DNA from 2 places in the Alteromonas sp. B31-7 genome. Region 2 is predicted to be linked to the other one. Evidence: predicted binding sites of a transcription regulator. Region 2 holds the regulator's gene; the other holds the start of a gene.

Region 1 (4,102 bases), 1.9 Mb from region 2:
CGCTAACAAAATTAGGTATTATGCGGGTGACGAGACACTGATATCTGTAGCGGTCAGCATAAGGGATACCTACACCCGTGGAAAAATTGTGAAAGGCACCATCGGCAGCGCCAATTTCTGGAATAATGAACTAGACCGTATCGCGTGGCTTCACGAAGAGATGGGCACAAGTGTAGAAGAAATGGAAACAGCCGCAGCCGCACAAGTTGCTTATGCGTACAAGACACCCATGTTAGGTATCCGTGTGTTATCAAACAATATAACAAACCATGGTGAATATGACCCTTCCACAGCGAAAGCCTGCCAGTCATTCGTTAAAGGCGTAGTAGAAGCTTACATAAATCAACTAAACACAACATTAAAACCGCTTTAGTTTTTAAGAACTGTCCTAAGCGACAGGTTGTTTTTCGAGTACGCCTGATAATATATAAACTAAATACCTATGAGTTTAGATTTATGGCAACACGTCGAAGCGACCTCGTCAATTTATCCGAAACACCGTTTTACCATTGCGTAACGCGGTGTGTTCGGCAATGCTATTTGTGCGGATATGATAAAAACACAGGGCAAAGTTTTGAACACCGCCGAGGTTGGGTTGAAAAAAGAACGCTATTTTTGTCATCCGTTTACGCCATAGATTTATGCGCCTACGCCGTGATGAGCAACCATGTTCATGTTGTTTTGAGAGTAGATGAGAAATCAGCTAACTCACTTTCAATGCGGGAAGTGTTAATACGATGGCACAAACTCCATAAAGGCACATTACTCACTAAATCCTACCTGGCTGGCGAAGCCCTCTCTGAAGCAGAATTGTTGAGTGTAAAGCGTACCGCTGCCGTATATCGAAAACGATTATTTAGTATCAGTTGGTTTATGCGAGATCTTAATGAGTACATCGCTCGCGCAGCAAATGCAGAGGACGAATGTAAAGGGCGCTTCTGGGAAGGTCGTTTTAAGTCTCAAGCGCTTTTAGATGAGAAAGCATTACTTAGTTGTATGGTCTACGTTGACTTGAATCCAATACGTGCATCATTAGCCAGCACCCCTGAAGACTCCGAGTACACCAGTATTAAACGGCGTATTGAATGTAAGTTAACACGTAAAACGTCAACGGGAATTCTACCTTTTAAATCCGATACTGCTTGTTCAAATCAATATTGCCTCAACCTAACTTTTACAGAGTATGTGACGTTACTAACTCAGACGGGTAAAGCTGTGAGAGATGATAAAGCGGGATTTATTGACGGTGAGTACCAAGCTTCATTGAACCAAATAGCCTTGTCTAGTTCTCAGTGGCTCAAAGCCAGTCTCGAATTTGAACAACACTTCTCTATCGCAGTGGGTAGTGTAAGTAGGATAAAAAAATTCCAGCACACTACCGGGCGGCGAAGGTTAAAAGGGGTTTCGACCGCCCGGAAACTCTTTGGTTAACGTCTACAAACTCGCAAACTCTGACGAGGTATGAACGTAATTTTGCTGATGATGAATAAGAATACTTTTTGCTCTATTGACCATATCATCTCGCTGAAACTCCCAATTTCTTAAATCAGCTTGCTTTGCCTGCTTCAAGTAGTAGGAGATTCGCGCATTTCTAAGAAGATGACTCTTTCGATTAAAGTCAAACTCAGCATTGTTGTAAATCGTTTCAATCTTGATGATAGAGGGATGATACGGCTTATCAGTATTACCAGCATTTGCCTGGCTGATAAGATTCGTACCGCTCATTAAAAGCCCAGCTATCATGATTCCAGCGGAGATTAGTGAAGCTGAGAAAATCCAGCGTAAAATATTCATCGCGTTAGTCCCTTGCAATAATATAAATTAAAAAGTCACTGGGAATAAAGCACTTCTCATGCCATCACAAAAAGTAAACATAATCAACAACTTAAACTCTCACATCAAGTGAGCTCACGCAGGCAAAAGGTAAGTTCTACACTACATAAGGAACATTCTTCTAATGGCCTGCTATAAAGACACCCATTACTTTCACCTTGGATATTTTAATATGACCTACACAATTAAAATGCAGAAAGACACCCTTTAAAACAACGCTGTTCTAATGGTCTTTGAGTGGCTGTCCATTAAATGCCACTAGTAAACATATCTCGTGAAATTAAGTATCCGAAGAAACCTAGAGTGGATTAGTTGGGAGTAAGCACCGTGAAGTGGGTGTCTAATTATTTTTAAGTTGGGTGTCTGAGTAGATTGTCTATCTTCTAAACCCAATAAAAAAGGAGCCGAAGCTCCTTTTTATTGCAAGGTCAAGACTAGTTCATGGCTGTCTCGGTAGCGGTATCAGGAACAACCTCTAGGTTGTCCTCTACGTCTTTAACATCTGACGCATTTTTTGCAATTTCAATAGCGAGTTGTCGCTCCGCATCGGAGTCAACCTCACCCGTTAATACTACATTGCCGTTTTCCACGTCGACGTCGATATCAAAACCTGAAATATCAGTGTCCATTAGTAACCGAGTTTTGATAACCGTCGCAATTTTAGCATCTGTTAACGCGCTTTCAGACTCTTCTTTCGATTGAGCAAGATCATCTTGCATGTCCTCGGAACTTTCAGAGAGATCTTTTTCCTCAACCACTGTGAGTCTGTTGTCTACCGACATTACACCATCAATGTTCGCAACTAACTCTTCAGCTAGCTTTTTGTCGACGGAGTTAGACACCTTACCCGTTAAGATAACATCGCCATTATCAACGTCGGTATTGATATCGAATGAGTTCAAATTGCCATTGAATAATAGCGTTGCCTCAGCTTTACCATCTATCCAAGCATCCTTTGCGCCTTTTTCCCATTTGTTATCCGATTCCATATCCCCGGCAACAGCCGCTGAACTTATGGATGTAGCAACTAATAGTGAGATCAAAGTACGTTTCATAACATTTCTCCTTTGTTGAAACACATTAGTCACTAAGCGAAAGTCAAGCCACTATTTTAAGCCATTGATTTAATATTATTTTATTTAAAACACCTAGTCTTAACACGCTCCCTATTTTGCAAAGTTTGCCCGTGATTGCGAAGTTTTTACTGAGCCACGTGATATATACGGTACAAATTTTGTATACCATCTACGCAATAACGCGAAGGCGAAATTTCAATTATAACCTTAGCAAAGGCAAAGCCACGCCTGGTGTGGATTGTAGTGCTTTGTTACCTTTTCAATTAACGCAATGTCAGGAAGGACGATGAACATTTTACTGGATACAGTAGCAATTCTACTCATACTTATTACGCTGGCCCCCTCTCTTCCTTCTTCCCACTGGTTAGTTAGAGTTTGGGAATTTCCCCGCCTTCAAATTCTGTGCATCATGTTGATAACATTAACGGCTAGCCTTTTAATAGGAGAGGCTGAAGGCCTAGGATTCAATATCCAAAGCCTGCTATTACTTGTACTCGTGGGCTGTGCTATATACCAAGCCTTCTGGATTTATCCCTACACACCATTGGCTTCCAAAGAAGTGGAAAGGGCTGAGTCGCCGGACCAAGATAATAAGATTAGCATTCTTTCAAGTAACGTCTTTATGCCCAATGAAAACTACCATAAACTTCTTTCTCACGTGAAAGACACCCAACCCGACTTCCTAGTCACCTTAGAGTCGAATAAGCGATGGCAGAATGCACTTGCAGAACTAAATTCGGATTACCCTTATCAGAAACACTGTCCGTTAGAAAATTTGTATGGAATGAACCTGTATAGCAAAGTGCCATTGGATACCGTAGAACTGCATTATTTTGTAGAAGATGATGTGCCTTCGTTCAAAGTCACTTTCACAAAAAACAATAGCACTGTAACAATATTTTTCCTTCATCCTAAGCCGCCAAGCCCTACTGAAAATAAAAGAGCGAAACCTCGGGACATAGAGTTAGATCTGGTAGGCAATATGGTTTGTGATTACGAAGAGCCAGTGATTGTCGCTGGTGATTTAAATGATGTGGCTTGGTCTCCCACCACTCGTAAGTTCAGAAAAGTGAGCGGCCTTCTAGACCCGCGTATCGGGCGAGGCTTTTATAACACCTTTCACGCCCATTACCCTTTAATTAAATGGCCTCTTGATCATTTATTTCATTCGAGTCATTTTTCACTTGTGGATA
Region 2 (4,102 bases):
CTTCCAGTGCCCGTAAAGCAACAGACTTCCCTGACCCCGAACGACCACTAATAATAATTAGTTTCAATTGGCCTCTCCCTTAAGATGGCATTAGAGTTAGCTTAGCGCTGCAATAATATCGTCGCTATTGGTGGCACGCCTAATTGCCTTCACGGTCTCTTTGTCACTCAATTTACCTGCAACCGTGGCTAGGGTTTGTAAGTGCCCCTCGGTTTGCTCTTCTGGAACCAATAAGGCAAAGAAAATATCTACCGGTTGGTTGTCCAGCGCGTCAAAGTTGATGGCAGGGTTACTAGTTACAATAATGGCGATAACACTTTCCAATCCTGCCAGTCGACCATGAGGCAGTGCAATACCATTTCCAATACCCGTACTGCCCATTCTCTCGCGGTTCAATAGGCTCGTGAGTACTGTCGTTTCATCAATATTATCGTTGTTTTTGGCAGCGATATTACTGATGATCTCTAGAATTCGTTTTTTGCTGTTACATTGAACCGCACATTCAGTGCGGTCCAAACTTACGATTGCTTGAATTTCCATAAGCGTGAGTTAATGCTTTTTCAGCTTTTCCTTATGCTTTATGACTTGCCTGTCTAGTTTGTCAACCATGCTGTCTATTGCTGCATACATATCAGTATTTTCAGAGGAAGCAAAAACCTCAGCGCCACTTAAATGCATGGTCGCTTCGGCTTTCTGATTAAGTTTTTCAACATTGAGAATGACATGCACATTAGAAATGTGATCAAAGTGCCTCTCTAGTTTGCTGAACTTGGTATCGACATAATTACGCAAAGAGTCGGTGATTTCGACGTGATGACCAGTAAGGTTGATTTGCATATTTCGTCTTCCTTATATTTATGAGCCAGTTAAAGTAAGCTCTTTCGCTGGTTAGACGGTGGAATCGACAATGATTCCCGGTATTTTGCTATTGTCCGCCGGGCGACTTTAATGCCCTGTTCGGCCAACAATTGAGCAATCTTGCTATCACTTAGTGGCTTGCTTGGCGTTTCAGCCGCTACAAGCTTTTTAATCAGCGCGCGGATGGCAGTAGATGAACACTCACCCCCAGACTCCGTGGCAACGTGACTAGAAAAGAAGTACTTCAATTCAAATATCCCACGTGGGGTATGCATATACTTTTGCGTGGTGACACGTGAAATGGTGGATTCATGCATATCAACCATTTCAGCAACATCGTTAAGCACCATGGGCTTCATCATTTCAGGGCCATGTTCAAAAAAGCCCATTTGTTGCTGCACAATACAATTAGCAACCTTCATCAAGGTGTCGTTTCTTGATTCAAGACTTTTAATAAACCATTTTGCTTCCTGCATATGAGAGCGAATGAACTGCGAGTCGCTACTATTTTTCGCTCTTCTGCTCATGGCCGCATATTGCTGGTTCACACTAAGTTTAGGCAAGCTATCTGGATTAAGTTCAACCACCCAACGACCACTTTTCTTGGTGACCGAGACATCGGGTATAACATACTCAGGCTCTTTAGTGATAAGAGCGCTACCTGGGCGAGGATTCAATGTTTGCAACAAGCGCATAGCTTCGCGTAATTGATCTTCTTTAAGACGGCTTTTACGCATCAGCGTACGATAGTCTTTGCTACTGAGTAGGTCTGAGTATTCTTCTATCAGTTGTTTGGCTTCTTTTAACCAAGGCGTATCATCTGAAAATTGGCGAAGCTGAACCATCAAGCATTCTTGTGGTGTACGCGAGCCTGAACCAATAGGATCGAACATCTGAATACGTTTTAATACGCATTCCACTTCGTCTAATTCAACCGGCTCCTCCATATCTTCGGAGTTGACAGACTCTAAAATGTCGTCAAGGGTGACGGTAAGATAACCAGACTCGTCAATTGAATCGATAATAGCCGTTGCGATGGCACGGTCAGTATCTGAAAAGTGGGTAAGACGCATTTGCCATAGCAAATGTGCTTGAATGTCTTCGGTGGTTTCGCCTTGGAAAATCTGCTCATCGTCATTATTCGAGGGCCCAGGGGCGGGTGCAGAAGACGCTGAGTAATATTCGTCCCACGTGCTGTCTATGGGTAATTCATCAGGTAGGTCATTCTTCTCTAATGCGTCACCGGCTTCAAGCGTATCGCTTGATGCGGTAGTAACGGCGTCTTGAGCGACGTCATCCCCGTCGATATTGTTTTTCTCTAATTGAGGCTCATCACTGCCTTCTTCTACTTCAAGTAGAGGATTTGAGTCTAGGGCTTCCTGGATCTCCTGTTGCAGGTCGAGCGTTGACAGCTGCAGCAGTTTTATCGCCTGCTGTAGCTGAGGTGTCATGGTAAGTTGTTGACTGAACTTTAACTGTAAAGATGGTTTCATCTACGTCTTATTTACTGTGCTCTTATTGTGAATATACCAGGTGCATAATTTGAAAAATGACAATTCTGTTACATTAACTATAGCCTGAATTGTTCACCTAGGTATACATCCCTTACTTTTTGATTACTTAAAACCTGCTCTGCCGTTCCTTGGGCTATTAATTCACCGTGACTCACAATGTAGGCTTTTTCACATACATCCAATGTTTCTCGTACATTGTGGTCTGTAATGAGGATACCGATACCTCTATCACGAAGGTGCTGTATTATCTTCTTTATATCATTAACCGATATAGGATCAACACCAGCAAATGGTTCATCGAGTAAAATAAATTGCGGATTGGCTGCTAGCGCACGCGCAATCTCTACGCGACGGCGTTCTCCACCTGATAAACTCATTCCTGTACTATTACGTATATGGTTAATATTAAATTCATCAAGAAGGGCGTCGGCTTCTTCTTCCTGTTGTGATGAATTTAAATCTTTTCGTGTCTGTAAAATCGCCATGATGTTTTCAAACACGGTTAGCTTGCGAAAAATAGAGGCTTCCTGTGGCAGGTAGCCAATGCCCTTACGTGCGCGTTCGTGCATAGGCTGGTGGGTGAGCTCACCATCATCAATGGTGATTTTTCCCTTATCTAGTGGCACAAGACCCACAATCATGTAAAAGGTGGTGGTTTTACCTGCGCCGTTAGGGCCTAGTAAGCCCACGATTTGCCCGGTTGAGACCGACAAACTAACGTCTCTCACTACTTGGCGAGATTTATAGGCTTTGGCTAAGTTACTTGCGCTTAGTGTTGCCATGGTTAGTTATCGTCCTCGTTATTCTCGTCTTCTTTCGCCTTCTCATCGGTCAGCTTGCGAATCGCTTCTGGTCGAAAAACGGTGGTCACTCTGCCTTCATCATTGTCACCGCTGCCGGTGGCAAGAAGCTGTTCGGTAATCATGTCAAAGGTGATTTTATCGCCTTTCACAGAACTGGTGTCTTGTTGCAGCTCTGCATTGCCGTCTAACGAGAGAGTGCGATTAACCACTTCATAGCGAATTTCATTGGCTTTGGCTGTTACCGGGGTGCCGTCTTCTAAGGTTTGCGAATAACTTGCTGGCGCGCCTCTGGCGATGAATATTTCACGGCCTTCGCCTTCTGTTGCAACCACTTCCACTTCATCTGCGTTAATCACTAACGTGCCTTGGGAAATACGCACGTTATCCTTAAACAACGAGGTTTTATTCTTACCATCAACAAACTGCGATTTAGAATCTACCTTTATCGGTTTGTTAAAGTCGCTTTCTGTCGCCGACGCTGTAACTGCAAAAAAACCTAAAATTAGGCTAGTTGCTAGGGGAATAAATGGTTTGTACATGGTCAATTAGCTCATATTCCTGGGTACGTAAATTAGCGTTAAACCCGTTGCTATTAATTACATATCGCAAGCCTCGAATTTCCACTGGCTCGTCAGAAGCCATTTGCTTGCTGTTCAAATTGATTTCTATAAACGCCGTTTGTATGGTTCTTACAAAATCATCTTGGCTTTGGTTTTCAATTAAAACATTATTTTCTAATTGAATTAATTCGTTGTTGTACAGCGTCCCTTCAACGGCGGTGACTTCCCACGGTGCTTTTGCATTGTCGCTATATAAGGTATATCTGGGCTGTTGAAACAAAACAAACCCCAATTGATCGTAGTGTTCCATTGCGCGCGCAAATACTTTGTGATTTAACGCTCCGTCTTTATCGTATAAGGTGGTGGT

The links. The regulator sigma-54, encoded in region 2, starts transcription at its own class of promoters, with help from an activator protein. The targets are predictions, from matches to a motif close to GTTGGCACGNNNNTNGNNT.
Region 1: the regulator sigma-54 is predicted to act here: its motif matches at 2,923-2,941, upstream of IUA53_RS07635 (BON domain-containing protein).

The regions. Positions count from the first base shown of each region.
Region 1 covers NZ_CP065233.1:1,800,062-1,804,163, reverse strand. The annotation lists gene IUA53_RS07650 (5'-methylthioadenosine/S-adenosylhomocysteine nucleosidase) at 1-373, shown strand, start outside; gene IUA53_RS07645 (hypothetical protein) at 457-1,431, shown strand; gene IUA53_RS07640 (hypothetical protein) at 1,435-1,794, opposite strand; gene IUA53_RS07635 (BON domain-containing protein) at 2,268-2,888, opposite strand; gene IUA53_RS07630 (endonuclease/exonuclease/phosphatase family protein) at 3,196-4,102, shown strand, end outside.
Region 2 covers NZ_CP065233.1:3,739,266-3,743,367, reverse strand. The annotation lists gene rapZ (RNase adapter RapZ) at 1-67, opposite strand, end outside; gene ptsN (PTS IIA-like nitrogen regulatory protein PtsN) at 97-540, opposite strand; gene hpf (ribosome hibernation promoting factor) at 550-837, opposite strand; gene IUA53_RS16335 (RNA polymerase factor sigma-54) at 867-2,351, opposite strand; gene lptB (LPS export ABC transporter ATP-binding protein) at 2,429-3,154, opposite strand; gene lptA (lipopolysaccharide transport periplasmic protein LptA) at 3,157-3,714, opposite strand; gene lptC (LPS export ABC transporter periplasmic protein LptC) at 3,683-4,102, opposite strand, start outside.